2 regions of the Mesorhizobium sp. CA5 genome follow, and region 2 is predicted to be linked to the other one. Evidence: riboswitches for the same ligand, from Rfam matches in the RefSeq annotation. Region 2 holds a riboswitch; the other holds the start of a gene.
The links. Region 2 has a riboswitch for S-adenosylmethionine ahead of metX (homoserine O-acetyltransferase MetX). Riboswitches for the same ligand answer to the same signal wherever they lie in the genome.
Positions count from the first base shown of each region.

Region 1: linked by a shared signal. The riboswitch ahead of LB529_RS19060 (O-succinylhomoserine sulfhydrylase) and the one ahead of metX (homoserine O-acetyltransferase MetX) in region 2 are both predicted to bind S-adenosylmethionine.

Region 1 is NZ_JAIUHJ010000014.1:85,325-100,082, forward strand. It holds gene LB529_RS19035 (aspartate aminotransferase family protein) at 1-835, shown strand, start outside; gene argF (ornithine carbamoyltransferase) at 852-1,763, shown strand; gene LB529_RS19045 (Hsp33 family molecular chaperone) at 1,888-2,916, shown strand; gene apaG (Co2+/Mg2+ efflux protein ApaG) at 3,119-3,511, opposite strand; gene LB529_RS19055 (ceramide glucosyltransferase) at 3,856-5,001, shown strand; gene LB529_RS19060 (O-succinylhomoserine sulfhydrylase) at 5,084-6,274, opposite strand; SAM riboswitch at 6,331-6,408, opposite strand; gene LB529_RS19065 (2'-deoxycytidine 5'-triphosphate deaminase) at 6,525-7,619, shown strand; gene araD1 (AraD1 family protein) at 7,861-8,856, opposite strand; gene mmsB (multiple monosaccharide ABC transporter permease) at 9,060-10,355, opposite strand; gene mmsA (multiple monosaccharide ABC transporter ATP-binding protein) at 10,352-11,884, opposite strand; gene chvE (multiple monosaccharide ABC transporter substrate-binding protein) at 12,072-13,142, opposite strand; gene LB529_RS19090 (LysR family transcriptional regulator) at 13,437-14,426, shown strand; gene LB529_RS19095 (protamine-2 (modular protein)) at 14,529-14,758, shown strand, end outside.
Region 2 is NZ_JAIUHJ010000010.1:82,926-97,683, forward strand. It holds gene LB529_RS15095 (LysR family transcriptional regulator) at 1-200, shown strand, start outside; gene LB529_RS15100 (lysophospholipid acyltransferase family protein) at 282-1,076, shown strand; gene LB529_RS15105 (LysE family translocator) at 1,081-1,701, opposite strand; gene LB529_RS15110 (aldo/keto reductase) at 1,786-2,733, opposite strand; gene LB529_RS15115 (gamma-glutamylcyclotransferase) at 2,946-3,467, opposite strand; gene LB529_RS15120 (DUF2125 domain-containing protein) at 3,586-4,584, shown strand; gene LB529_RS15125 (sugar kinase) at 4,674-5,606, shown strand; gene LB529_RS15130 (prephenate/arogenate dehydrogenase family protein) at 5,945-6,880, opposite strand; gene hisC (histidinol-phosphate transaminase) at 6,886-7,989, opposite strand; SAM riboswitch at 8,135-8,212, shown strand; gene metX (homoserine O-acetyltransferase MetX) at 8,309-9,478, shown strand; gene metW (methionine biosynthesis protein MetW) at 9,558-10,172, shown strand; gene LB529_RS15150 (glycosyltransferase) at 10,233-11,219, shown strand; partial or broken gene LB529_RS15155 (DUF1330 domain-containing protein) at 11,221-11,421, opposite strand; gene LB529_RS15160 (glycosyltransferase family 2 protein) at 11,661-12,590, shown strand; gene LB529_RS15165 (DUF1194 domain-containing protein) at 12,605-13,405, opposite strand; gene LB529_RS15170 (ABC transporter ATP-binding protein/permease) at 13,459-14,758, opposite strand, start outside.

The DNA.
Region 1 (14,758 bases), on a different contig from region 2:
CATCATCACCTTCGAGGGTGCCTTTCACGGCCGCACGCTGGCGACGATCGCCGCCGGCGGCCAGTACAAATACCTCGAAGGCTTCGGCCCGAAGGTCGAGGGATTCGACCAGGTGGCTTTCGACGACATCGACGCCGCTGAGAAGGCGATCACGCCGGAGACCGCGGCGATCCTGATCGAGCCGGTGCAAGGCGAGGGCGGCATACGCCCGGTGCCGACGCAATCGCTGAAGCGGCTGCGGCAACTCTGCGACAAGCACCGCCTGCTTTTGATCTTCGACGAGGTCCAGTGCGGCATCGGTCGCACCGGCAAGCTGTTCGCGCATGAATGGTCAGGCGTCACGCCCGATCTGATGGCGATCGCCAAGGGCATCGGCGGCGGCTTTCCGATGGGTGCCTGCCTTGCCACCGACGAGGCGGCGACCGGCATGACGGCCGGCGTGCACGGCACCACCTTCGGCGGCAATCCGCTGGCGATGGCCGTCGGCAACGCCGTGCTCGACGTGGTGCTGGCCGACGGCTTCCTCGAGGACGTGCAGCGCAAGGCGCTGCTTCTGAAGCAGGGCCTTGCGGCGGTGGCCGATGAATTCCCCGACGTCATCGAGGGCATCAGGGGAACCGGCCTTATGCTCGGCCTGAAATGCGCCATGCCCAACGCCAAGGTGAACATGGCGCTGCGCGACCAGCACCTGCTTGCCGTGCCGGCGGGCGACAACGTCATCCGCCTCCTGCCGCCGCTCACCGTCACCGACGAGGAGATCGGCGAGGCGCTGGAGCGTATTCGCGGCGGCGCCAGGCGCCTGACCGACGCGATTACCGCCGAAGCCGCCAAATAATTTCTGGAACCTGCCGATGAGTGTTCGCCACTTCACCGATCTGTCCGCCGTTTCCGCGGGCGACCTGCGCATCATGCTGGATGACGCGGTGGCGCGAAAGACCAGGCTCAAGGCGGGCGAGCGTTCAAAACCGCTCGATGGCAAGGTGCTGGCCATGATCTTCGACAAGCCGTCGACGCGCACGCGCGTGTCCTTCGATGTCGGCATGCGCCAGCTCGGCGGCGAGACCATCATGTTGACCGGCACCGAGATGCAGCTCGGCCGTTCGGAGACGATCGCCGACACGGCGAAGGTGCTGTCGCGCTATGTCGACGCCATCATGATCCGCACCACCTCGCACGACCGGCTGCTGGAGCTCACCGAGAACGCCACCGTTCCGGTCATCAACGGGCTGACCGACGACACGCATCCCTGCCAGCTCATGGCCGACATCATGACCTTTGAGGAGCATCGCGGTCCGGTGTCCGGCAAGACCTTCGCCTGGACCGGCGACGGCAACAATGTGCTGCATTCGCTCCTGGAGGCCTCGGCGCGGTTTAGCTTCAACCTCAATGTTGCGGTGCCGGAAGGCAGCGAGCCTTTCGAGAAATATGTCGACTGGTCGAAAGCCAATGGCGGCAAGGTTCGGTTTTCCAGGTCCGCCGAGGAAGCCGTCGACCAGGCCGACTGCGTCGTCACCGACAGCTGGGTCTCCATGGGCCAGGAGCATCGCGCCCGCGGCCACAACGTCTTCCTGCCCTATCAGGTCAATGCGGCGCTGATGGCGAAAGCCAAGCCCGATGCATTGTTCATGCACTGCCTGCCGGCGCATCGCGGTGAGGAGGTCACTGACGAGGTGATCGACGGCCCGCATTCGGTGGTCTTCGACGAGGCCGAGAACCGGCTGCACGCCCAGAAGGCGGTGCTGGCCTGGTGTCTGGGCGCGTGAGAAGGGCTGGACCTGACCGCTTCCGGCCCGATCGGGCTCAACTTGATCTGGGGACATGTGATGCCTATTTGCGGGCCATCACGTAAATCGAACGCGCTTCGACGCATGCGGCTCATCGGGCGGCATGGCTGCGCCCCGGAGTATTGTCATGTTGGAAACCCAGACCTTGGCTGAGCATAAACCCCAACTCGGTGAATTCGGCTTCGCCGGCGACGATCATGTCGTGCCTTACGAGGTCGCGCCGCTCGATGTGCGCGGCCGCACCGTGCAGCTCGGGCCGATGCTCGACGCTATTCTGAGCCGCCACGATTACCCCGAGCCGGTCGCCCGCCTGCTGGCGGAAGCCTGCGTGCTCACCGTGCTGCTCGGCACTTCGCTGAAGTTCGAAGGGAAGTTCATTCTGCAGACCCGCACCGACGGTCCGGTCGACATGCTGGTGGCTGATTTCACCACGCCGCATGCGCTGCGCGCCTATGCGCGCTTCGATGCCGACCGGCTGCAGGCGCTGACCGCCGCCGGCGAGACCTCGCAGCAGACGCTGCTCGGCGACGGCGTCCTGGCCTTGACCATCGACCAGGGCGCGCATACGCAGCGCTACCAGGGCATCGTCCAGCTCGACGGCACCTCGCTCGAGGATGCCGCGCGCACCTATTTCCGGCAGTCGGAGCAGATCCCGACCGATATCAAGATGTCGGTCGCCAAGCTGGTCACGCCCGGCCCGGCCGGCGCGCGCGAGCAGTGGCGCGCCGGCGGCATCCTGGCGCAATTCCTGCCGCGATCGCCGGAGCGCATGCGCGTTCCCGATATTTCCGGCGGCGACGGCGATCCGCGTGACGTTGCGGACCAGCCGGCCGACAATTCCTGGCAGGAGTTGCTGGCGCTGCTCGGCACGATCGAGCCGACCGAGTTGATCGACCCGACGGTGGGCGCCGAGCGGTTGCTCTACCGGTTGTTCCACGAACACGGCGTGCGCGTTTTCCGCGGCGTCCCTGTCGCCGACCAGTGCTCCTGCTCGCGCGACAAGATCCGCGGCATTCTCGAAGGCTTTTCGGCTGAGGAGATCAAGGAATCGACCGAGGAGGGCGGCATCCATGTCGCCTGCGAGTTCTGCTCGACCCAATACGACTTCGACCCAGCTGAATTCGCGAAGTGAGCCCTCTTCCTTCTCCCCGTTCCACGGGGAGAAGGTGCCCGAAGGGCGGATGAGAGGCGGCGCCAACGTTGGCGATCATAGCGACACGCTGGCGACGCGGTCGTCCGCCTCAAGGAAAATCTCAGAAGCCCGGCGTCGCCCCTCATTGTCCTGCCGGGCATTTCTCCCCGTGAAGCGGGGAGAAAGAGGCTGTCGCCGACGGCTAATTCACCGTGCGCCTTGTCCCTGGCATGTCGAGCGAGAAAGCCGGAATGGCGATATCGAACGTCTCGCCGCGGCCGTTGCGCATCGTGTAGTGGCCGACCATGATGCCTGACGGCGTCGAGAGCGGGCAGCCCGAGGTGTACTGGTAACTGTCGCCGGGATTGAGTTCCGGCTGGTCGCCGACGACGCCGGCGCCGCGCACCTCCTCGACCCGGCCCTGACCGTCGGTGATGTGCCAGTAGCGCGACACAAGCTGCACGAACTCGTCGGAGCGGTTGTCGATCGTCACCTGATAGCCCCAGACATAGCGGTTCTCGGACGGATCGGAGCGGTCCTCCAGATAGAAGGGCCTGACCAGCACTTCGATGTTGCGCGTCACTGCGCGATACATGGGCCACTCCGGTTGCCGCCGCGGAAAATATGTCACGCTCCGCTCTTGATAGACGCAGCGCCGACCATCCTGCCAGCCTTGTAAGCGCAGGTGCCGAAAAACAATGTCATTTAAGTGACACATGACAATGTTGGTGTGCACAAATCTGCCGGGCGACTCGGACGCTCTGTAAACAGTTGAAACGGCCGCGTGCGGCCTAAAACAATTCTAGGAAAAGCGCGAGCGGTTAGGCTCGGCGCCTTCGCCGTAGCCTTCCGTCCGGAATCGCGTGAAAACAAGGAGATGGAGTGGGTCGCCGTTTGCGTGAAACGGTGAAACTCTCTGTCGGGAGTGACCAGATCTCGATGGAACTGACTATCGCAGCCGGCCTGGCTTCGTCAGCGCTTCTTTCCTTCAATCTCGCCAGCATCCTGCTCGCCTCGTCGCAGCTGAAGCAGCGGCATGTCATCGCGCCGCCCCCCGGCGCGCGGCCGCCGGTCTCCATCATCGTGCCGTCGCGTGGCGTCGAGCCGTTCACGCAGGAAACCTTGCTGCGCGCCTTCTCGCTCGATTGGCCGCGCTACGAGCTGATCTTCTGCGTCGCGCATGCCGAAGACCCGGTGGTCAAGCTGATCGATGCGGCGATCGCGCGCCACCCCAAAATTCCTGCGCGGCTGCTGATCGGCGATGATCGCGTCAGCGCCAATCCCAAGCTCAACAACTGCGTCAAGGGCTGGCAGGCGGCGCGACACGATTGGGTGATCCTCGCCGATTCCAACGTGCTGATGCCGAGAGACTATGTCCAGCACCTGATGGCGGCATGGCGGCCGGATACCGGCCTCGTCTGCTCGACGCCGATCGGCTCGCGGCCGGACGGGTTTTGGGCCGAAGTCGAATGCGCCTTCCTCAACACGCTGCAGGCGCGTTGGCAGTATGCCGGCGAGGCGCTTGGCCTTGGCTTCGCCCAGGGCAAGAGTATGCTGTGGAACAAGCCGATGCTCGATGCCAATGGCGGCATCCAGGCCTTGGCCGCCGAGATCGCCGAGGACGCGGCGGCCACCAAGCTGGTCAACGGCCTGGGGCTCAACGTCAACCTCGTCGCCTCGCCATTCGAGCAGCCGCTTGGACTGCGCAGCTTCGCCGAGATCTGGTCGCGCCAGACGCGCTGGGCGCGGCTGCGCCGGGTGACCTTTCCGCTGTTCTTCGCGCCGGAGATCCTGACTGGCGCTGCGGTGCCGCTGCTGCTGGCGCTGATTGCGGCGGCAAGCGCCGGCGTCAGCCTGCCCACGACGACCTTGGGCGTGCTGGCGATCGCCTACCTGCCGGAATGGCTGCTGGCCTTTGCAAAGGGCTGGTACCTGTCGCCACGCAGCGTCACCGCGATGATTGTGCGCGATGCCCTGCTGCCGGCCATCTGGGCGCGCGCCTGGTTCGGCGGCGCCGTCGAATGGCGCGGCAACGCCATGACCATCCGCACCAAGGCGATGACCGAGCTGGAGGAGCTCGCCTAGAGCAATTCCAGGAAAGTGTGAAAACGGTTTTCCGTCCGGAATTGCGGCTCTGGAAGGCTCGGGCCGCGGCGTTCTCAGCCTTCTATTTTGCTGCCTTCAGCGCCTGTTCCACGTCTTCCAGCAGATCGTCGCTGTCCTCCAGGCCAACGGAGAGCCTCAGCGTGCCTGGCCCGATGCCGAGCTCGGCGCGGGCCTCGTCGCTCAGGTTCTTGTGCGTCGTCGTCGCCGGATGGGTGATCAGGCTCTTGGCGTCACCGAGATTGTTCGAGATCAGCACGATGTCGAGCGCGTTCTGGAAGGCAAAGGCCGCCTGCTTGCCGCCTTTGACGTCGAGGCAGATCAGCGTCGAGCCTCCCGACATCTGCTTCTTGACGATATCCGCTTGCGGATGATCGGCGCGGCCCGGATAGATGACGCGGGCGATCTCCGGCCGCTCGGCCAGGAAATCGGCGATCTTGCCGGCGCTCTCCGTCTGCTGGCGCACGCGCAGCGGCAGCGTCTCCAGGCCTTTGAGCAGCGTCCAGGCGTTGAAGGGCGACAGGCTCGGGCCGGTGTGGCGGAAATAGTCGTGAAGGTTCTCGTCGATCCACTTCTTGTCAGACAGGATGACGCCGCCCAGGCAGCGGCCCTGGCCGTCTATGTGCTTGGTCGCCGAATAGACGACGATATGGGCGCCGAGCAGCAGAGGCTTCTGCTGCAGCGGCGTGGCGAAGACATTGTCGACGATCAGCCTGGCGCCGATCGAATTGGCGAGCCTGGCGACGGCCGCGATATCGACCACCTCCAGCGTCGGGTTGGTCGGGCTTTCCAGGAAGAACAGCTTGGTGTTCGGCCTTGTCGCCTTTTCCCAATTGGCGATGTCGGTGCCGTCGACCAGCGTCGCCTCGATGCCGTAGCGCGGCGCCAGCGTCTCGACCACCCAGCGGCAGGAGCCGAACAGGGCGCGTGCCGCCACGATATGATCTCCGGCCTTGGCGCTGCAGAGCAGCGCGGCGGTTACTGCAGCCATGCCGGAAGCGGTGGCGCGGGCATCCTCGGCGCCTTCGAGCGCGCACATGCGCTTTTCGAACATGTCGACGGTCGGGTTAGCGTAGCGCGAATAGATGAAGCCCGGCTCTTCGCCCTTGAAGCGGGCTTCCGCCGCTTGCGCCGTCTCGTAGACATAGCCTTGGGTGAGATACATCGCCTCGGATGTCTCGCCGAAACCGGAACGCAGCGTTCCGCCATGCACGAGTGCCGTCTGAGGTTTCAAGTTGCGCTTCTTGGTGCTCATAGCCCTGCTTTCAGACACAAAAAAACCGGCCGCGAAGTCGCAACCGGTCCATATAGCCTTGCGGCTCGACGGTCCTTTAGCGACTTGTTTAACGTGGCTGCAAGCCGACCGGCCAAATCACCACGGGATAACGACCCTTTAGACCCGCGCCGCGCTTGCGTCAATTGCCGGCTTCATTAAGAGGTTTGTACCAGCCGGGCGGCAAGAGCCTGCTTAGATCCTCGCCCGGCCTTGTGAACGGAGCCAGCCTTTGCGGCAAACAGGCATTCTTCCGGATCAGGACATCGCAGCGCTGTTCGAGGCGAAGGCGCTGAAGTCGCCGCGCGCGCTGGACGCCGACCAGATCCAGCCGGCCAGCCTCGATCTAAGGCTCGGCGACAAGGCGTTTCGCGTGCGTGCCTCGTTCCTGCCGGGTCCGGATCATCGGGTCGTCGACAAGCTCGAGCGGCTGAAGCTGCACGAGATCAGCCTTGCCGAGGGCGCGGTGCTGGAAACCGGCTGCGTCTATATCGTGCCGCTGCTCGAGAGCCTGGCGCTGCCGGCGAATGTATCCGCCTCGGCCAATCCGAAGAGCTCGACCGGCCGTCTCGACATATTCACGCGCGTCATGACCGATCGCGGCCATGAGTTCGACAAGATTGCCGCCGGCTACCGCGGGCCGCTCTATCTCGAGGTCAGCCCGCGCACCTTCCCGATCGTCGTGCGCGCCGGCTCGCGGCTGTCGCAGATCCGCTTCCGCACCGGCAACGCGGTGCTCTCGGAGAATGAGCTGCGCGAACTTCACCGCGCCGAGATGCTGGTCGCCACCGAGCCGCCCAATATTTCAGGCGGCGGCATCGCGCTCTCCATCGATCTCGACGGCGACAAAGACGGCCTTGTCGGCTACCGCGGCAAGCACCACACCGGACTGGTCGACGTCGACAAGCGCGCCGCCCAGGATGTCGTCGATTTCTGGGAGCCGATCTACAAGAGCGGCGCCGGCGAACTGGTGCTCGATCCGGACGAATTCTATATCTTGGTCAGCCGAGAAGCCGTGCACGTGCCGCCGCTCTATGCCGCCGAGATGACACCCTTCGATCCGCTGGTCGGCGAGTTCCGCGTCCACTATGCCGGCTTCTTCGATCCGGGCTTCGGCCACTCCGCCGCCGGCGGCAGCGGCAGCCGCGCGGTGCTTGAAGTGCGCAGCCACGAGGTGCCTTTTATCCTCGACCACGGCCAGATCGTCGGCCGTCTCGTCTACGAGCATATGCTGAAACGCCCGCAGGCGCTTTACGGCACCGAACTCGGCTCGAACTATCAGGCGCAGGGCCTGAAGCTCTCCAAGCATTTTCGGGCAGCGCGGTGAGGTCCAAGTGGGGAGATGTCCGGAAGGACAGAGGGCACAAACGGATGCCGCCCTATCCTTCGTCATTCTAGGGCGGAGCAAGGAGCGAAGCGACGCGCGCAGACCCTAGAATCCATGCCATGACATTGGCCGTGGAATGCGGCAGTCCAGAATAGCCGCCGAAGGCTGCCCCATCAAAGCCTGGGATCAAACACCTAGAATGACGAAGGAAGACGGCTGCGAAACACCCCTCTGGCCATTCCTACAGCGCCTTCACCGCCACCTTGACCGGCTTCTCGATCTCCAGCGGATTGCGCAGCGGCAGGCCGAAATCCGGCGCCTCGATCTCGAACATATCGCCGGCCTCGGTCCTGATGCCATCGGCGAAGGAGAGCGTCGCGGTGCCGAACATATGCACATGCACGTCGCCCGGCTGGCGGAAGGCCGAATATTTGAAATGGTGGTGCTCGAGATTGGCGATGGTGTGCGACATGTTCGCTTCGCCCGACAGGAACGGCTTTTCCCAGAGCAGCTTGCCGTCGCGCCAGATGCGCGATGCGCCACGGATGTCGGCCGGCAGCTCGCCGATCAGGATTTCGGGGCCAAACGAAGCGTTGCGCAGCTTGGAATGGGCGAGGAACAGATAGTTCACCCGTTCGGTGACGTGGTCGGAGAACTCGTTCGACAGCGTGAAGCCGACGCGGAACGGCGCGCCGTCATCGCCGATGACATAGATGCCGGCGATCTCCGGCTCCTCGCCGCCATCCTGCGCGAAGGCCGGCGACATCAGCGGCGCGCCGGGGGCCACCGCCATCGTGCCGTTGCCCTTGTAGAACCATTCCGGCTGCACGCCGACCTGTCCATTGGCCGGCTTGCCGCCTTCGAGGCCCATGCGGAACATCTTCATGGAATCGGTGAGTTCCGCCTCGCCGCCCTCGCTGAGCTTCTTGTGCATGGAATCGCGCGTCGCCGCGGAACCGAGATGCGTCAGCCCCGTGCCGGTGAGGTGCAGATGCGCCGGGTCCGGATGGTTGATCGGCGAGACCAGCCTGCCCCTCTTATAGGCGGCATCGAGATCGACCGTCTCGCCATAGCCCTTGCGCTCGATCAATGCCTCGAGGCCCGTGCCTGTCCGCGCGGCCTCCATCGCCAGCGAATAGACGCTGCGCGCGCCGTTGATGACCCTGGTCTTGCCGCCGCCATTGCGGGCGACGACGCGGATCGTCTCGGCGTCGTCGAGGATCTGGGAGATCAGCATGTTTGAACCCTCTCTCATCTTGCCTGGCTGCCCGCGGGCAAACCTTGACCGGCGCGGCGCGGAGAAATCCGTGCCACGGTTGAAATTCTTCGTCCGGATTGCGCTCGCGAGCCCGGTCCTTGCCTGGACTTCTTGACGCCGACGGGTTGCCGGCAGCTTCGCGATCTGAAACCCGTATGCCTCCTTAAGTCCGCTTCAGGTCTTCAGGCCTTGTTCTTGTTGTAGACGTCGAAGATGACGGCGCCGAGCAGCACCAGGCCTTTCACCACCTGCTGCCAGTCGACATTGACGCCCATGATCGACATGCCGTTGTTCATCACGCCCATGATGAAGCCGCCGACGACGGCGCCGATCACCTGTCCGACGCCGCCCATTGCCGAGGCGCCGCCGATGAAGACGGCCGCGATGACGTCGAGCTCGCTGCCGAGACCGGCAGCCGGCACGGCCTGGCCGAGGCGCGCCGCGATGATCAGGCCGCCCAGTGCCGAGAGCACGCCCATGTTGATGAAGACCAGCAGGGTCAGCCTTTCGGTGTTGATGCCCGAAAGCTGCGCGGCCTTGGCGTTGCCGCCCATGGCGTAGATGCGGCGGCCGATGGTCATGCGCTTGGTGACGAAGACGAACAGCGAGATCAGCACGCCCATCACCAGCAGCACGACCGGCAGGCCCCTATAGCTGGCGAACTGGAAGACCAGGAACAGCGCCAGCGCGCTGCCGACCAGCGTCTTGACGACGAACAGCGGGAAGGGCTCCGCCTCATAGCCGTGACGCTCGCGCTTGCGCCGCGTCCTGAAGCCGAAATAGGCGTAGGCGAGCACCGCGATGAGACCGAGCACGACCGTCGTCATGTGCAGCGTCAGTCCGCTGCCGACGATCGTCTTGCCGGCGGCATTGACCGTCGGCGGGATCAGCGTCAGCGGGCCGATCACGTCCGGAATGAAGCCGGAACTCAGCGCCTTGAAGCTGTCCGGCAGCGGACCGACCGAGGAGCCACCGCCGAGCAGCGCCTGGCAGATGCCGCGGAAGATCAGCATGCCCGCCAACGTCACGATGAAGCTCGGTATCTTGTGATAGGCGATCCAGTAGCCTTGCGCAGCGCCGATGAGCGCCCCGACGATCAGGCACACGATCGAGACCACCAGCGGATTCGAGAACATCCCAAGCGGCCAGATCACCATCATCATCGCCGCCAGCGCGCCGATGAAGCCGGCGACCGATCCGACGCTGAGGTCGATATAGCCAGCGACGATCACCAACAGCATGCCAAGCGCCATCACGATGATGAACGAGTTCTGCTGCACCAGATTGCTGAGGTTCACCGGTTTGAACAGCGTTCCCGACGTCGTGTACTGGAAGAACAGCATGATGACGATCAGCGCGATGATCAGGCCGTATTCGCGCAGGTTCGTCGTCAGCGCCGAGACGGCGACGCGCGGACCCTGCTGCTTGACGTCCTCGGCGAGCCCGCTTTGCGGCGCGGGAGCGCTTTCTGTGCTCATGATGCTTTTCCTTCTCCGCGAACGATGGCGCGCATGATTTTTTCCTGGCTTGCGTCGCTTGCAGCCATTTCGCCGACTATACGCCCTTCGTTCATCACATAGATACGGTCGGAGATACCGAGCAGTTCGGGCATTTCCGACGAGATGACGATGATCGCTTTGCCCTCGGCGGCAAGGCGCGCGATGATCGTATAGATTTCGTACTTCGCGCCGACGTCAATGCCGCGGGTCGGCTCGTCGAGGATCAAAACCTCCGGATCGGCGAACAGCCATTTCGACAGCACGACTTTCTGCTGGTTGCCGCCCGAGAGGTTGCCGGTCAGCTGGTAGACGCTGGAGGCGCGGATGTTGGTCTTCTTGCGGTAGTCATTGGCGACGCTCATCTCGCGCATGTCGTCGATGACGCCGCGGCTGGAAACGCCGGAGAGGTTGGCCAAAGTCACGTTGTGCTTGATGTGGTCGATGAGGTTGAGGCCGTAGGTCTTGCGGTCTTCGGTGACATAGGCGATGCCGCTCGCCACCGCCTTGCTCACCGATGAGAGGTCGATAGGCTTGCCGTGCAGCGACACCTCTCCGGTGATGTGCCGGCCGTAGGAGCGTCCGAAAAGGCTCATCGCGAATTCGGTCCGGCCGGCGCCCATCAGCCCGGCGATACCGACAACCTCGCCCTTGCGCACATTGAGGTTGATGTTCTTGATCACCTGCCGCTCGGCATGGATCGGGTGGTAAACCGACCAGTCCTTTACCTCGAAGATGACGTCGCCGATCTTCGGCTCGCGCGGCGGGTAGCGGTCGTCGAGCGAGCGGCCGACCATCGAGGTGATGATGCGGTCTTCCGAGATGTCCTTCCTCGGCAAGGTCTCGATGGTGCGCCCGTCGCGGATCACCGTCACCTTGTCGGCGACGCGGTTCACCTCGTTGAGCTTGTGCGAGATCAGGATCGAGGTCATGCCCTGGCGCTTGAACTCGAGCAGAAGGTCGAGCAGCGCCTGGCTGTCCTTCTCGCTGAGCGAGGCCGTCGGCTCGTCGAGGATAAGGAGCTTCACTTCCTTGCTCAGCGCCTTGGCGATCTCGACCAGCTGCTGCTTGCCGACGCCGATATTGGTGATGAGCGTCTTGGGGTCTTCCTTGAGCCCGACCTTCTTGAGAAGGGCGCCGGTACGCGTCTCGTTGGCGTCCCAGTCGATGACGCCGTAGGTGGCGTGCTCGTTGCCAAGGAAGATGTTTTCCGTGATCGACAGCATCGGCACCAGGGCAAGCTCCTGGTGGATGATGACGATGCCGATATGCTCGCTGTCGTGAATGCCTTTGAAATTGCATTCCTGGCCGCGGAAGATGATCTGGCCCTCATAGGTGCCGGATGGATAGACGCCCGACAGCACCTTCATCAGTGTCGACTTGCCGGCGCCGTTCTCGCCGACGACGGCGTGGATCTCACCTTCCTCGACGCTGAGATTGACGTTCGACAACGCCTTCACGCCGGGGAACGTCTTGGTGATGTCGCGCATCTCCAAAATCGTCGAGGCCATCAGGATCTGCTCCCTGGCGCAGGCCTTCCACTCGCGGAAAGCGTCTTGCGCGAAATCAACATGCCACAGTTTCGCTCATGCCTTGGCGGCATATGGCGCTGCGGTAGCCGGCAAAAACAATACCGGGGTCGCTTGCGAACGAAAAGGGGCCCTGCAGTCGCGCAGGACCCCTTCCTTTGAGACCGGATTACTTCAGCTCTTCAGCCTTGATGTAGCCGGAGTCGACGACCAGTTCCTTGTAGTTCGACTTGTCGACCTCATGCGGCGTCAACAGGATCGAGGGAACGACCTTGACGTCGTTGTTGTAGGTCTTGGTGTCGAGGCCGTCCGGCTTGCCGCCGGAGAGCACCTTGTCGACCAGCTGCACGGTGGCCTTGGCCAGCTCGCGGGTGTCCTTGAACACGGTCGAGTACTGCTCGCCCGAGATGATCAGCTTGACCGAGGCGGTCTCGGCGTCCTGGCCGGTCACGATCGGCCAAGGCTGGGCTTCCGTGCCGTAGCCGACGGCGCGCAGCGAGGCGGTGATGCCGCGCGACAGGCCGTCATAGGGAGACAGAACGCCGTCGACGCGGCTGCCGTCCGAGTAGTTGGCCGAGAGCAGGTTGTCCATGCGCGCCTGGGCGGTGGCGGCAAGCCAACGCAGGGTGCCGACCTTGTCCATGCCCATCTGGCCGGACTTGATCTTGATCGAGCCGTCGTCGATCAGCGGCTGCAGGACCGACATGGCGCCGTTGTAGAAGAAGAAGGCGTTGTTGTCGTCCGGCGAGCCACCGAACAGCTCCACGTTCCACGGCTTGGTGTTCGGGAAGCGCTCCTTGAGGCCCTTGACCAGCGAGTTCGCCTGGATCACGCCGACGCCGAAATTGTCGAAGGTGGTGTAGTAGTCGACATTCGGGGTCTTCTTGATCAGGCGGTCATAGGCGATGGTGACGACGCCGGCATCATTGGCCTTCTGCAGCGCGTCGGCCATGGTGGTGCCGTCGATCGAAGCGATGATCAGCGCCTTCGGGCCTTTGGTGATTTCGTTTTCCAGCTGGCTGAGCTGGTTCGGGATGTCGTCCTGCGCATATTGCAGGTCGACGGTGTAGCCGAGCGCTTCGAGCTGGGACTTGACGGCGTCGCCGTCGTTGATCCAGCGCTGCGAGGTCTTGGTCGGCATCAGCACGCCGACGAGACCCTTGTCGGCGGCGTGCGCCGAATAGGTCGTGGCGGCAATGCCAAGGGCCGCGATGGCGGCCAGCGTCTTGATGATCTTCACGATTACTCTCCCTGGTTGATGGACGCGACACCTCGGGGCTTCGCGGGCCGCGCAGTCGAGCAGGTGCGCTGGCGCGCCACTGTCGGCTTTATCGATCTCCGGTATCCTCCCAATCGGCCCCGCGGCGCAGTTTTCAATCGATACGATTTCACTCGTCGCCGACCCCTGCGCATCGGAACGCGCGGAGGGTGGGTCGCTTTGACATAACTGTCAAATGCGATCTTTGCTGGTTGCTATATCGATACTGATATGGCTTAAACGATCGATAGAAACCCGCACAGGAGACGGAAAACCATGGCGGCGTTGCGCGATCCCAATGCGATTTCAGGTGGTTACGAGAAATTGCCGGGAGATGGCGAGACGCTGCTGCGCAGCGGCCTCAGTCTTCGCCACATGCGCATGATTGCCGCCTTGGACGATCACGGGCGGGTGAGCGCCGCCGCCCAGGTCATGAACATCTCCCAGCCGGCCGCCTCGCGCATGATCGCCGAGATGGAAGCGGTGCTCGACGTGAAGTTGTGCGAGCGGCTGCCGCGCGGCGTGACGTTGACTCCTTACGGCCAGGCGCTCGCCCGGCGCGCCCGCTCCATCCTGCTCGAGATGCGGGAGGCCGATCGTGAGATTTCCGAGCTCAAGGCCGGCAAGGGCGGCTCCGTATTCCTCGGCGCGGTCACGGCGCCGGCGATCGAGCTGGCCGTGCCGGCGATCCGTGAGATCCGCCGCATCTATCCGCGCATCGAGATCACAATGCAGGTCGAGACCTCGAACGTGCTGGCCCGCGAGCTGATCGCCTCGCGCCACGACTTCATCATCGCCCGCATCCCGGACGATCTCAATCCGCGGCTCTTCGAATCGCGCGTCATCGGCGTCGAGAAGGCCTGCCTCATCGTGCGCCGCGGCCACCCGCTTGCGAGCGGCAAGATGGTGCGGCTGGAAGATACCGCGGCCTATGACTGGGTGTTCCAGTCCGGGGGCTCGCCATTGCGCCAGGCGATGGAAAGCAACTTTTTGAATCGCGACATTCCGCTGCCCGACCGCATCCTCAACACCTCTTCGCTGCTGCTCACCTTGGTGATGGTGGCGCAGTCGGACGCCATCGCGCCGGTCTCGATCCAGGTCGCCAAGTTCATCCAGGGCGGCGATGGGCTGGCCGGCGCCATCGATGTCGTGCAGACCGAGTTCGACATCGAGGTCCGGCCCTACAGTCTGATCACGGTCAGGAACCGCGCGCTCTCGCCCGCCGCCAAGATGCTGCACGACTTCATTTTGCGCGAGGTGGGCTGATGGAACGAGAATGCTACTTGCACGTTCAAACCGATCGGTCGCTCCCTGGAGCCCGTTGCGGGTGAGGAAGGGCTGCCGTGCCCAACAGCTCGGGAGGTTTTTATGGAACGTCGGTTGTTTCTCACCGGAATGCTTGGCGTTGTGGGGGCGGCAGCGCTTGCAAGCCTGGCCGGACCCAGCAAGGCCGTTGCCGGTATTCCCGCCGGCAACGGAATTCTGGATGAATTGGACAAGCCGGATCCGGCCATCTACGAGGAGGATGACCAGGCCGATCTGCTGCAGCCAGCCCAGTACTACCGCCGTCGGTATTACCGTGATCGGTACTACCGCCG
Region 2 (14,758 bases):
GCCTGACGAAAGTGCTCTCCTACCAGGCGGATGCCGCGGTGCGCGCCGGCGCGCTGCGGCTGGTGCTGCAGGCCTTCGAACCGCCGCCCTGGCCGGTGAGCCTCGTCCATGCCGGCCAGGGCCGGCTACCGGTAAAGCTGCGCGCCTTCCTCGATTTCGCCGCGCCGCGTCTCAAGGAACGGCTGGCTCGGTCACTCTAGCGGCACCATTCGACAATGGCGGCGTTTCCTTTTTGCCGCCGCTTGGTGTAACCAACGCACACTTCCTCACGGGCCCCTTGCATGCTCATCATCCGCTCGCTGGCGTTCAACTTCGTCTTCTATCTCAGCCTGATCGTCCAGATGATCTTCTGGACGCCTTTCTATTTCCTGTCGCCGCGCCACCGCGCCTGGTTCGTGCCGAAATTCTGGTCGCGCACCTCGATGTGGCTCTATGACAAGATCGCCGCGACGAAGAGCGAGATCACGGGTGTCGAGAACCTGCCCGATGGCTCCTTCATCCTGGCGCCGAAGCATCAATCCTTCTGGGACGCGATCGCCTTCTTCCCCTATCTCGATGACGCGCTCTACATCCTGAAGCGCGAACTGACCTGGATCCCCTTTTTCGGCTGGTACATCTTGAAGATGCGCATGATCCCGGTCGACCGAGGCAACCGTTCGAAAGCGCTGAAGGCGGTCGTCGTCGCCACCAGGGAGGAGATGAACCGCAATCCGCGCCAGCTCATCATTTATCCCGAAGGCACCCGTCGCCCGCCGGGCGCCGAGCCGTCTTACAAATACGGTATCGTCGAGCTTTACACGCAGCTCGGCGTTCCCGTCGTGCCGGTTGCCCATGTTGCCGGTCTCTACTGGCCGCGCCGCAAGTTCCTGCGCTATCCCGGCACCATCAAGGCCCGCTTCCTGCCGCCGATCCCGCCGGGCCTCCAGAAGGAGGAATTCATGCAGCGGCTGATCGGCGAGACCGAGGCGGCCTGCGACCAGATGCTTATCGAAGCGGCGCAGGCGCCGAACCCGCCGCCGATGCCGCCGACGGCGGTGAAGCGGCTGGCGGAACTCGGCGTAACCGCGAAGACCTGATCGGCTACCGCAGCACCGCCAGCAGAGTCGTCAGCACCAGCGTGGCGGCAAACACCAGGTTGATGATCCGCGAGGCCAGCGGAAGGCGCAGGACGCGTGCGAACGCCGTTCCGGCAAGCAGCCACACGACGTGGATGGCGACGATCATCGCGGCAAGCACCAGCAGCCTGGTGGAGACGCCCAGCGCATCGGCCTGCGATGCGGCGCCGGCGAAAACCGCTGCGATCGCCACATAGGCTTTTGGATTGGCGACGGCGAGCATGAAGCCGCCGAGAAAATCGGGCTTCGTCCCCGTGCTCCCGCGCTCCGCCAATGGAGGCGCTGTCGCTATTTTGAAGGCGAGATAAAGGATGTAGCCTGCCGAGGCGACCGCCAGCACCGGCGCCACTCCCGGCACCGAGGTCAGCATGCCGAAAATCCCGCCCGCCACCGCCAGAAGCACGGCGATCGTGCCGAGCACCACGCCAGAGGTGTAACCCAGGGAAGGACGCAGACCGAAAGCCGCGCCGACGGCGGTCACGCTGATCGTCGCCGGTCCCGGGCTGCCCATGACGACCGTCGCCGCCAGGACCAGCGCCAGCACTTGCTGCCAGGTTTGCGCCTCGTTCAAGATGCCATCGGCCATGCCGAACCCTCCTGCCGCCGCTATGCGACAGGACTTATGCAGGTTTTGTCATGACCGTCTTGGACGATCGTGCGCAGTGCGCTGTCAGGCGCTGGCCCGGTCCAATGCCGCGACGTCGTCCGCCGAAAGCTTGAGCGACGCGGCGCGGATCAGGCTGTCCATCTGGGCCGGCGTGGTGGCGCTGGCGATCGGCGCAGTGACGCCCGGCCGCGCGATGATCCAGGCCAGCGCCACTTCCGCCTGCTTGGCCGAATGGCGCTCGGCCACGGCGTCGAGCGCGGAAAGGATGCGCATGCCACGCTCGTTGAGATATTCGGCGACGTCTTCGCCGCGCGCGCTCTGGCCGAGATCGGCCTTGCTGCGGTATTTGCCGCTCAGGAATCCCTTAGCGAGGCTGAAATAGGTGATGACGCCGATATCCTCTGCCTTACAGAGGTCGAGCAGCGGTCCGTCGAGCGACGAGCGGTCGTACAAATTGTATTCTGGCTGCAGCACCTCGTAACGTGGCAGGCTGCGCAGGCTCGCGACGTCGAGCGCGGCTCGCAGCTGGCCGGCATCGAGATTGGAGCAGCCGGGATAGCGGATCTTGCCCTTTTCGAGCAGCCGCTGATAGGCACCGAGCGTTTCCTCGTAAGGCGTGGCCGGATCCGGCCAGTGCGACAGATAGAGGTCGATGATATCGGTTTGCAGCCGCTTCAGTGAAGCGTCGACCGCCTTTTCGATATAGGCAGCGGAGAGGTCGCGCTTGCCCTGGCCCATGTCCGAACCAACCTTGGTGATGACGATGACCTGATCGCGGTTGCCGCGGCTCTTCATCCAGTTGCCGATGATCGTTTCCGATTCGCCGCCCTTGTTGCCGGGAACCCAGCGCGAATAGGCATCGGCCGTATCGATGGCGTTAAAGCCGGCAGCGATGAACCGGTCGAGCAGGTCGAAGGAGGTCTTCTCATCAGCGGTCCAGCCGAAGACGTTGCCGCCCAGGACCAGCGGCGCGATGGAAAGGTCGGTGCGACCGAGACGGCGTTTCTGCAAGACTGATCTCCGTGATGCTGGAACGGGCCTGAAGCCCAAGGATGGGATGCCGCTAAGCTAGGTCGCGGCCGGGCGAGGTCAAAGGCATGGTTTTGTTTTTTGATCGGACCAGAGCAATTCCAGCAAAAGTGCGTCGCGGTTTTGCGTCTGGAATTGCGTAAAAACAAAGAGATAGAGCATTGGAGGCGAAATTATTTCGCCGAAAATGCGCTTCACGAAGACGCGACCCGACGGCCCACCTCCTCCAGCCAGTGATCGCGGATGCCGAGCGCCTCGAGATGCTCAAGTGTGCTCAAGAGATAGTCCTCGTTTCGCCCGGATTGGCCGACCGCGCCGCGAACGATCCTGGCCGCATGATCGGCGTCGAGCGCGCCGGCATACTGCTCATGCTGGCGGTCGACGGTGTAGGCGACCGCCTCGACCGCGCCTCCGCCACCGAGCCGGACATCGAGAATGCGTTCGAGATAGACGCTGGTCACCAATTCCCGTTCGCGTAGATAGGAAAGCACCTCGTCGCGCAGATTGCCGGGAACACGGTAAGCGAGGCCGATGCAGGAGCCGCCCCGGTCCAGGCCGAGCACCAGGCCCGGCCGCGCGCGCGTACCGCGATGCACGAATGAATAGACGCAAAGCGAGCGGCGATAGCCGTAAAGCCGGGCGCGGCGCGTCTCGACATGGGCAAATCCGGGCCGCCAGATCAGCGACCCATAGCCAAAAACCCAAAAATCGCCCATATCGCCAAGCCTGATCGCATTCGAGTGAACGACACCGCACCGCCGAGGTGCTTCTTCTGGCCCCCGCTTGTTTGCATATTGGTAAATGCCCGCTCGCCGGGTTAACGAGAGCCGCAGCATGACGTCAAGTGACGAGCGATCGCCCAAACTTCGCCGCCGGCTGTTCTGGCTTGCCGCGCTCCTTGTCGTGCTGTTCGCCGCCTATAGCGGCGGCTGGTTCTATCTCGCCGACAGGCTCAAGACCGAGGCAGATCAGGCGGTGGCGAGACTGGGCAGCAAAGGCATCGCCGCCGGCTGCGCCAACCTCGCCGTCAGCGGCTACCCGATGAGCTTCACGGTTTCCTGCGACAACCTCGCCTATGAAGACGACGCCCGGAAGGTCGCCGCCTCCACCGGCAGCTTCAACGCCGTCGCCGGGATCGCCGGACCCCTGTCGCCGGTCGCCGACCTGCGCGGGCCGCTTAGGATGATGGCGCCCGGCATGCCGCCGCTCTGGATCGACTGGGACCGGTTGCAGGCCAATGTCAAAGTGTGGTGGCCGTTGCCAAGGAGCGTTTCCGTGCAGGCTGAAGGCCTGAACGCTCAGACCGACCCGCAGGACGACACGGATCCGATGCAATTGTTCAGCGCCGGCAAGGCGGCCGGCCAATTGCAGCCGGCCGGCCAGGACATCAATTATGTCGGCAGCTTCGGCGACCTGGAGATCAACGCGGATGCCATCGACGGACGCGTGCTGCCGGCGCTGGACGGCAGTGGCGACGTGACGCTGAAGAACGGCGTGGCGCTGATCCCAGCGCCCCCGAAGAGCCTGCGCGGCCAGTCGATCGAGATCGCTAAGCTCGACCTGTCGTCGGGCACGGCGCGCATCATCGTGTCCGGACCGGTCTCCGTCGACGCGGAAGGGCTGGTCAACGGGGACCTGACGATCAAGCTCAATGATCCCAAGGCGGTGGCGGCCATCCTCGGCGGCGCCATGCCGGAACACAAAAACGAGATCGAGCAGGGCTTTGCTGCCATTGCCATGCTTGGCAAGGAACCCTCCTTGCCGCTCAAGATCGTCAAGGGCAAGGCTTCGCTGGGCTTCATCCCGCTCGGCAAGGTCAAGCCGCTTGAATAGAGCGTGGTCCCGAACCGAAGGTCAGCGTAGCGAAAAGTGGGGACCGGTTTTCGGGTGAGATCATGCCGACTGAGAAGAGTAACGCAACGATGCCGCAGCCGGTCAGACTGCTCAGCGTCGGCGCCTTCACCCTCGACACGATCCTTCGCGTCGAAACGCTGCCCGCGCATCAAGGCAAATTCATCGCCAGCGACGGCGTCCAGATCGCTTCCGGCATGGCGACGAGCGCCGCCTGCGCCGCACATCGCCTTGGCGCCGAGGTCTCGCTTTGGGCAAGCACGGGCGACGATCCGGTCGGCGACCAGCTTATCGCCGACATTCAGGCCGAAGGCGTCGACTGCAGCCTTATCCGCCGTGTTCCCGGCGCGCGATCGGCGCTGGCCGCGATCCTGGTGGATGCGCATGGCGAGCGCGTCATCGTCCCCTTCTATGACAAAAAGGCGCAAGCCGATCCCGAGGCGCTGCCGCTCGCCGACCTCTCCGCCTTCGACGCCGTGCTGGTGGATGTCCGCTGGCCGGGCGCCGCGGCGCTGGCTCTGGGCGCGGCCAGATCGACCGGCCGTCCGGCGATCCTGGACGCCGACACCGCGCCGATCGAGGTGCTGGAGCGGCTGTTGCCCTTGGCCTCGCACATCGTCGCTTCCGAACCGGCGGCGCGTATCGTCTGCGGCCACGCGCTCGACCCAGAAAGCGCCTGCGCCGACCTCGCCTCGCGCACCGATGCCTTTGTCGCGGTGACCGGCGGCGCGGCCGGCACTTGGTGGCACGACCGCGCGACTCGGCGCGTGCGCCATGTCGAGGCGCCGAAGGTCAAGGCGATCGACACGCTCGCCGCCGGCGACGTCTTCCACGGCGCCTTCGCCGTCGGCCTCGCCGAGGCCATGCCCATGGAGGAAGCCCTGCGCTTTGCCAGCGCCGCCGCGGCGCTCAAATGCCTGCGCTTCGGCGGCCGGCTGGGCGCGCCGGATCGGGCCGAAACGCTGGCCATGATGGCGGCGCACTGGCCGCCACCCCAGGGCTAGAACGCAATAGTATCTCGGCTATTTCCGCGAAATCGGCACAAACGCTGGGGTTGGCGTAAGCCGCTCAACCTCGTCATTCCAGGGCGGAGCAGCCGCGAAGCGGCGTCGCGGAGACCCTGGAATCCATTCCGTGACCTGAGCCATGGAATGCGGCGGAGCAGAATTCTGCACCGCGACAGCGCTCGGAAATCACGGAATGGATGCTCGGGTCTGCGCGCGTCGCTTCGCTCCTTGCTCAGCCCGTGGATGACGATCGCGATGGGCGTTTCGGCCAATCTCCAGCGCATGCGCCTGCCCAGGCTGACAGGTCAATCCACGCCAGAGAACGAGGGAAAAGCCTAAGGCTTGGCCGGGTGCTCGACCGCCTGGCGGCCAAAATCCGGCACATCGATATCCTGGCCGGCCTCGATGATCGAACGGCGGATTGCGCGGGTGCGGGTGAAGAGGTCGAACAGCTTCTCGCCGTCGCCCCAGCGGATCGCCCGCTGCAGTGAGGCCAGATCCTCCGAGAAACGCGCCAGCATCTCCAGGATCGCGTCCTTGTTGTGCAGGCACACGTCCCGCCACATGGTCGGGTCGGAGGCGGCAAGACGGGTGAAGTCGCGGAAGCCGGAAGCGGAATATTTGATGACTTCGCTCTTAGTCACCGCTTCGAGATCGTCCGCCGTGCCGACGATGTTGTAGGCGATGATATGCGGCAGATGCGAAACGATCGCGAGCGTCATGTCGTGGTGCTGCGGGTCCATCGTGTCGATGTTGGAGCCGCAGCGCCGCCAGAATTCCGAAAGCGTCTCGAGCGCCGCGGGATCGGTGCCCGGCAGCGGCGTGAAGATGCACCAGCGATTCTCGAAGAGATCGGCGAAGCCGGCATCGGGTCCGGACTTTTCCGTGCCGGCCAGCGGATGTCCGGGGATGAAGTGCACGCCTTCGGGCACATGCGGCTGCATTTGCGCGATGACGGAGGCTTTGGTCGAGCCGACATCGGTGAGGATGGCGCCCTTCTTCAGCGCAGGCGCGATCTCGGCCGCGACCTCGCCGGACGAGCCGACCGGAACCGAGACGATGACGAGATCGGCGTCACGCACCGCTTGGCTGGCGTCGGTGCTGTAAGAATCGCCAAGGCCAAACTCCTCGGCGCGTTTGAGCGTCGAAGCGCTGCGCGTCGCTATGGCGATATGGCGCGCCAGGCCCTCGCGGCGGATGACGCGGGCGAGCGACGAGCCGATAAGGCCGATGCCGACCAGCGCTATTTTCTCGAACATCGGTGATGCCATGGTGTCTAGCTTTTCAGGAAGGTCTTCAGCGCATCGATGACGCCGCGATTGGCTTCCTCGGTGCCGACGCTCATGCGCAGCGCATTGGGGAAGCCGTAGCCGGTGACGCGGCGCAGGATGTAGCCGCGCGCGCTCAGATAGTCGTCCGCGGCCGCCGCCGAATGTTTCTCGCCGTCGGGGAAATGGATCAGCACGAAATTGCCGACGCTCGGCGTGACGCGCAGGCCGAGCCCGGTCAGCTCGGCGCTGAGCCAGGCCAGCCATTTCTCGTTATGCGCCACGCTGCGCTCGATATGGGCGCGGTCGCGGATCGCGGCGATGCCGGCCTCGATCGCCGTAGCGTTGACGTTGAAAGGGCCGCGAACGCGGTTGATCGCATCGACGATATGCGCCGGCCCGTACATCCAGCCGATACGCGCGCCGCCGAGCCCGAGCTTGGAGAAGGTGCGGGTCATCACCACGTTCTCGGAACTGCCGGCGAGCTCGATGCCGGCCTCGTAGTCGTTGCGCCGCACATATTCGGCATAGGCCGCGTCGAGCACCAGGAGCACGTTCTTCGGCAATGCTGCGTGCAGCCGGCGCACTTCCTGGAACGGCACATAGGTGCCCGTCGGATTGTTGGGATTGGCGAGGAACACGATCCGCGTCGCCGGCGTCACTGCGGCCAAAATCGCGTCGATATCGGCGCGCTCCTCGGTCTCCTTCACCGCCACCGGCTTGGCGCCCGCCGCCTGGATATAGATTTTGTAGACCATGAAGGCGTGCTCGGTGAACACGGCCTCGTCGCCCGGCGCGAGATAGGTCTGCGCCAGGAGCCCCAGGATCTCGTCGGAGCCGTTGGAGCAGATGATGTTGGCCGGGTTGAGGCCATGCACCTCGGCGATCGCCTTGCGCAGCCGGCGGGCAGAGCCGTCGGGATAGACATCGAGCTTCGCCGCCACTTCGCGCGCGGCCTCGATCGCTTTCGGCGAGGGCCCGAGCGGATTTTCGTTCGCCGACAGCTTGTAGACTTTCGCCACGCCGGCCGGCGCGGTGCTTTTTCCCGGTACATAGGCCTCGATGTCCATGATGCCCGCGCGGGGCGTCGGACGGGGCTGATCCTGCTTCATGTCACAAATCCGTCGAGAAGGCCTTCAAGGCCGCAGCGGAAATACAGGCCACGGGCTGGAATGTCGAGTGCCGCCGGCTGGCACCCGTATCCGGTCGCGAGGAGGCCACCCGTTGACGAAGCGCGGCGCTGGTCCTAGAAGGATTGCCAGACTCCGTGGTGATTTGGCCGGTCGGCTTGCAGCCACGTTAAACAACTCGCTAAAGGGCCGTTTGCAACCTGTAACCGGCTTTGCGACGGCAATGCCGGTTTTTTATTGTCCGCTGCCGGCCGGACACCGCGTCGGGACGAAACCGATGCGGGACAGGATGAGGACGGACATGGCCGCTCAGCGTGCTGCAAGAACCAACGACGAGGCCGACCATCCGTCGAGCCCGGTGCTGCGGTTCGGCCCCGACAAGCCGCTGAAGCTCGACGCCGGCACCTTTCTTGCGCCCTTCCAGATTGCCTACCAGACCTATGGCACGCTCAACGACGCGCGTTCCAATGCCATCCTCGTCTGCCATGCGCTGACCGGCGACCAGCATGTCGCCAACACCAATCCGGTGACCGGCAAGCCGGGCTGGTGGGAAGTGCTGATCGGGCCCGGCAGGATCATCGATACCAACCGTTTCTTCGTCATCTGCTCCAATGTCGTCGGCGGCTGCCTCGGCTCGACTGGTCCGGCCTCCACAAACCCGGCGACCGGCAAGCCCTACGGGCTCGACCTGCCGATCATCACCATACGCGACATGGTGCGCGCGCAGACGATGCTGGTCGATCATTTCGGCATCGAGAAGCTGTTTTGCGTCCTTGGCGGCTCGATGGGCGGCATGCAGGTTCTGGAATGGGCGGCGAGCCATTCGGAGCGCGTGTTCTGCGTCCTGCCCATCGCCACCGGCGCCCGCCATTCCTCGCAGAACATCGCCTTCCATGAAGTCGGCCGGCAGGCCGTCATGGCCGATCCCGACTGGCATGGCGGCAAATATCTCGATTTCGGCAAGCGGCCGGAAAAAGGGCTCGCCGTCGCGCGCATGGCCGCTCATATCACCTACCTTTCGGAAGCCGCGCTCCACCGCAAGTTCGGCCGCAATTTGCAGGACCGCGAGGCGCTGACCTTCGGCTTCGACGCCGATTTCCAGATCGAGAGCTATCTGCGCCATCAGGGCATGACCTTCGTCGACCGCTTCGACGCCAATTCCTACCTCTATCTGACCCGCGCGATGGACTATTTCGATCTTGCCGCCGATCACGGCGGGCGCCTCGCCGACGCCTTCGCCGGCACCAAGACGCGTTTTTGCCTGGTCTCCTTCACCAGCGACTGGCTGTTCCCGACCGAGGAGAGCCGATCGATCGTGCATGCCTTGAACGCGGCGGGCGCTTCCGTATCCTTCGTCGAGATCGAAACCGATCGCGGCCACGACGCCTTCCTGCTCGACGAGCCGGAACTGTTCGCGGCCATCAACGGCTTCATCGCCTCCGCCGCCCGCGCCAGGGGGCTCAGCCTATGACCCCGAACCGAAGGTCAGCGAACGCAAAAAGTCGCCGACTTTTCGGACCGGAATCATGCGCTATGCAGGAGGCGAAGCCATGAGCGTCAATCGCGCCCAGCGTGTCGACCTCGAGGTCGTCACCGATCTCATCCCGGCCAATTCGCGCGTCCTCGATGTCGGCTCGGGCGACGGACTGCTTCTGGAACTCCTGCAGGAGACCAAGCAGGTCGACGGTCGCGGGCTGGAACTGTCGCAGCGCGGCGTCAACGAATGCGTGGCGCGCGGCCTTTCCGTCGTCCAGGGCGATGCCGACAAGGACCTCGAATTCTATCCCGACAAGGGCTTCGACTTCGTCGTGCTCTCACAGACCCTGCAGGCGACCCGCAACCCGAAGCTGGTGCTCGACGAGCTGCTTCGTATCGGCAACCGCGCCATCGTCTCCTTCCCCAATTTCGGCCACTGGCGCGTGCGCTTCTCGCTGTTGGTCAAGGGCAGGATGCCGGTCACCAAGGACCTGCCCTACTCCTGGTACGACACGCCCAACATCCATTTCTGCACCATCCGCGACTTCGTCAATCTGTGCGAGGAACTCGGCGCGACCGTGGAGAAGGCAACCGCGCTCGACGCCAACGGCCAGAAGATCGGCCTTTCGATGCCCTGGTGGTTCTGGAATTTTTTTGGTCAGCAGGCGGTGTTTTTGCTGAGGCGATGACGGTAGCTTTGGTCGAACCTTGTGTTTTCTGCGATTACGAGATGGGTGCGAACGGTGGCAATGGAACATCCAACCTATTCGATTGTGATTGAAATGGAAAATGCCAGATCCGTCGACTGGGACGAGATCGGTTTGGGATTGAAGGCCCTGGCGCGCGAGATCGCCGCTGTTTCCGCAAAAGGCTTTGCGCGACCGAAGGTTATCATCTCGCATGCCGGGTCAGACGCCGACGCCTCGATCCTGCAAAGCCACATTAAGGCCGAAGCGCCGCAGTTGGGCGAAGCCGCCGAGATGATCTTCGCCGCCTGCCCAGGTGGCCGGTATTACGAGCTCAAGAACAATGGCGTGCGTTTAGCCGAAGGGAACGCAGTCATTTTCACGGATTCCGACACGGTTACCGAGCAGGGTTGGCTCGCAGCTATGCTGACGCCCTTTCGCGATAACGAAACCGTCTGCGTCAACGGTCATACCTATCTTTGGTACGATGATTTCTCTTCGCGAACCTTCGCCTTGATCTGGTTCTTCCCGATGGCCCGTGGAGACAAGAGATTTGCGGCGAAGCGAGCCATCAATGCCAACAATGTCGCCTTCCGGCGCGACTGGATTTCCAGTCATCCCTTTCCGGAACACAATGGTTTCAAGGTGTCTTGCACGCTGTTGATGCATCAGCTTTGGCGCGAGGGCCACAAAATCGTCAATGTCGACGCGCGCGCTTACCACTACCCGCCGCGCGGTTTGCGTTTCTTCTGTTGGCGCGCTCTGGTGACTGGCAGGGATGCCGATCGGAAGTTCGTCGCGCTTCATGCCCCTAATCGCGCCCGGCGGATCGCCAAATCGTTCTCTCGCTGGGGAACGATGTCGTGGCGCACAACACGTCGCGTGATCGCTCATGCGCCACAGGCTGGCATGCCTTTCTGGCAGATTCCGTTTTCGCTGGCGCTCGGCCTAGCATTCTACACCCTTGCCTTTCTCGGCCATTTCGGCCTGGCTGCCGGCATCGTTCGCGACCAGATCGAGACCTTGCCCGATTATACCGGGCACAGCTAATTTAGGCAGTGCGCACGCCGTCGGCCGTTAAACCAAGCACATCCGTAGCCTTGTGCGGATGCTCGACGCCGTCGACGAAGATCACGTCGGACTGCGAGCTCTGGGTGCGCAGCGAAAGGATCGCCTGATAGGCCGGTGAATTGTACCAGTCCCGCATATGCTGCCTGCCGGGGAATTCGATGACGATCAGGTGCCCGGGCCAAGGGCAAAACCGTCCGTTGGTTCCTGTTGGCGGGCCGCCTAATCAACAGGAAGGCCAGTTGTGTTGCCATCAGACCGCAATGTTGCGGAAAAACCGCTAATTTCGGCATTTCTCGGCCGGCCTGGCGTGACACAAAGGGGGGTTTTTTTGTAGCGTCGGCCGCAAATCAGAGGTGGGACACGAAGATAGCCATCGGACCCATCCGACAAACGCTAGATCCGACCGGTGGTGGCAGCCCGATGTCGAGCCAGGACGTTCCGCTGATCTCAGTGATCACGCCAACCCATAACCGTCGCAGCCAGGTCGTGCGCGCGGTGGAAAGCGTTCTGGCGCAGACACTTACCCGCTTCGAGCACATTGTGGTCGACGACGGTTCGACCGACGGGACGGCCGCTGCGCTCGCCGAAATCCGCGACCCGAGGCTGATTTATGTCGGCGCCAAATGGCGCGGCGCAAATGCCGCGCGCAATGCGGGCATCGAGCGCGCGCGGGCGCGGGTCGTGACGTTTCTCGATTCGGACGATGTCTACCTGCCCGACCGGCTGGAACGGACGCTGGCGCGCTTCGACCAGAACTCCTCGCTCGAAGTCCTCATCAGCTCGTTCGTATCGCTGAAAGGCGGCCGCAGCACCAAATGCATCAATCGCGACGCCTTCCTCGACAAGAGCACGCTGCAGCGCGCCCTGGTCTCGCAGACCATCTTCATTGCCGGCTCGGCGATCACCGCAAGGCGCGAGTCGCTGCTCGCGATCGGCGGCTATGACAGCGACATCACGCGCATGCAGGATCGCGAATTGCTGCTGCGCTTTGCCCAACGCGGCGGCGCCTTGCTGTCCGAGGACATCGACTGGAAGAAGTACAATTCGGAGAATTCGATCTCAGGCCGCCGCGATGGCTATGTCGAGGCCTATGCCAGTCTGATCGACAAGCATCCTTATATCGCCGACCGCTATCCCGACGTTCCGCCTTACATGATAGCGCGCCAGATCATCGCCGATATCCTCAAGGGCAGGTTGCCGCAGGCGTTTTCGGGCTATCATGCCAACCGGGCGTCCAAGTCGCTCGGCTACTCGCCCGCCGAACTCTTGCGCGGCTATGTCGTCGGCCGCCGCTGGCGGCGCGACTGCTATGATGAGTTCCGCGCCAAATACGGCGCCCGGGCGGTCTGAGAACCCCACGACGGCTATCTGTCGAGTTCCGGGAAATAAGGATCGGAAAACCGCTGCCGCAGGCGCTCGCCCAGCAGGCAATCGACCGGCATCGCATCCTCGACGTGGAAGGATCTGGCGTTGGTCAGGCCGCTGACTTCCTGGACCAGCTTGCGGCGGACGGCGGTCGAGAATTCGGACGCCGCGTAGATCGGCAGCACGAACGAACCGGCTCCTCCGGTCACGCAGTCGGCGTAGTAGCGGTCGAGACGGCCGACACTCGGCGACGGACTGATCAGTATAGGCAGGCCGTTGATGACGACACCGCTGGCAACGGCGGCGTCACGGGCTGCGGTGACGGGCAGCCCGGTATTGTTGGGCCCGTCTCCCGATATGTCGATGACGCGGCGTGGCGCCGAAAAGCCGGTTCTCTCCAGGAGCCCGGCGCCGAAGCCGAGGGCGCCCGAGATCGAGGTGCCGCGGAAGCTGCGGAACGGCCGCGTGGCGATCTTGTCGGCGAAGGCGTTGGCGCTGTCCTCGCCGTCGATGATCTGCCGGGCAATGGCCCCGTCCTCGCGCACGACGCCCGCCCATTCGAAATAGGCGAGCGCTATGCGGCCATTTGGACCCGCGCGTACGGCGTTGATGAAGTCGGGATGGCGTAGCGCTTCGACATAGCCGGCGCGCTGCAGGGCGAGTTCACGCTGGTCCATCGACTGCGAGATGTCGACGGCAAGCACAAGTTCCACGTCCACCGGCGCGCCTTTGCCCGGCATCGGCAATGGCGCCGCCTCGGCGCAGGCAAGGCACACAAGCAGGCCGAGCATCGCAAGCATGGCAGCCTCGAACGACCCGGCGGATTTTCCCGGCGATCGCGGCGAAAATAAAGCTATTTCTTCCCCTGGCGGGCAGCGATGGGTGGCGGCTCGATCGCGCCGGCGCGGACACGGGCCGGCTTCAAAGCCGGTGCGCCGGTATCCTTCACGATATTCAGCGCGCGCGGGAAGAACTGGGTGTTGTGCTGGCCCCGCCCGATATTGATGATTGCGGTTTCGGGCAGGCGCTTCTGCAGCATGGCCAGCACCCGCCGCAACGTCGGCCCGTCGAACGCATCCAGGGCTTCGTCGATGATTACCCATTTCGGCTTGCGCAAGGCGAGCCTGGCGAAAGCCAGCGCCCGTTGTTCGTCATCGCCGAGTTCGCGTTCCCATCGCCTGGGACGATCAAGGGTGGTTGCCAGTGGATCGAGGCCGACCTCGCCAAGCACCGCCGCGATCTCGGCATCGCTGGCCGGGGCCTTGCCGTTCGGATGATCGAGCACCTCGCGCAGCGTGCCGGCCGGGAAATAGGGCACGCGCGGCACGAAGATGGGGGTCTCGCCAGCCGGCAGGCCGATCCGGCCGCTTCCCCACGGCCACAGGCCGGCAAGGGCGCGGAAGAACAATGTCTTGCCGGCGCCCGGCTCGCCGGTGATCATGACGCGCTCGCCGGCGTGGATTTCGACATCCGTCTGGGCAAGCTTGGTGCAGCCTTCCGGCGAAGCCACCTGAAGCGTGTCGAAGGTCAGGCTGCCATTGGCGTTTTCGCCGAACTGGATGTGTTTTTCCGTGTCATGCAGCGCGTCGGTTTCGGTGAGCGCGATGCGGAAATCGGCCACGCGCATCAGCGTCGCGCGCCAGTCGGCGATACTGCCGATGTTGTTGATGAACCAGCGCAGGGATGAATGAACCTGGTTGAAGGCGCCGACCGCCATCATCAACCCGCCGAATGAGATGTCGCCCGAGAAATAGACCGGCGACGCCACCAGGATGGGCGCCACCACCGTTATCCAGCCATAGGTGTCGGTCACCCAGGCCAGGTTGATCTGAGCGGTGAAGATGCGCCGCATGGCGCCCAGCACCGTGCCGAGATCGAGCTCGAGCCGGCGTCTGGCGTCGGGCTCGCCATGATAGAGCGCGATCGCATCGACATTCTCGTTGACCCGCACCATGGAGGAGCGCAGCTCCGCCTCGCGGGTGTAGCGCTCGCTGTTGAGGCCGATTAGCGGACGCCCGACCAGCCAGCTCAGCCACGAGGCGATGCCGGCATAGAGGAACGCGGCCCAGACCATGTAGCCCGGTATCTCCAGCGAACGGCCGCCGACATGGAACACGAAGCCGGAAGACAGCTCCCACAGCACGCCGATAAAG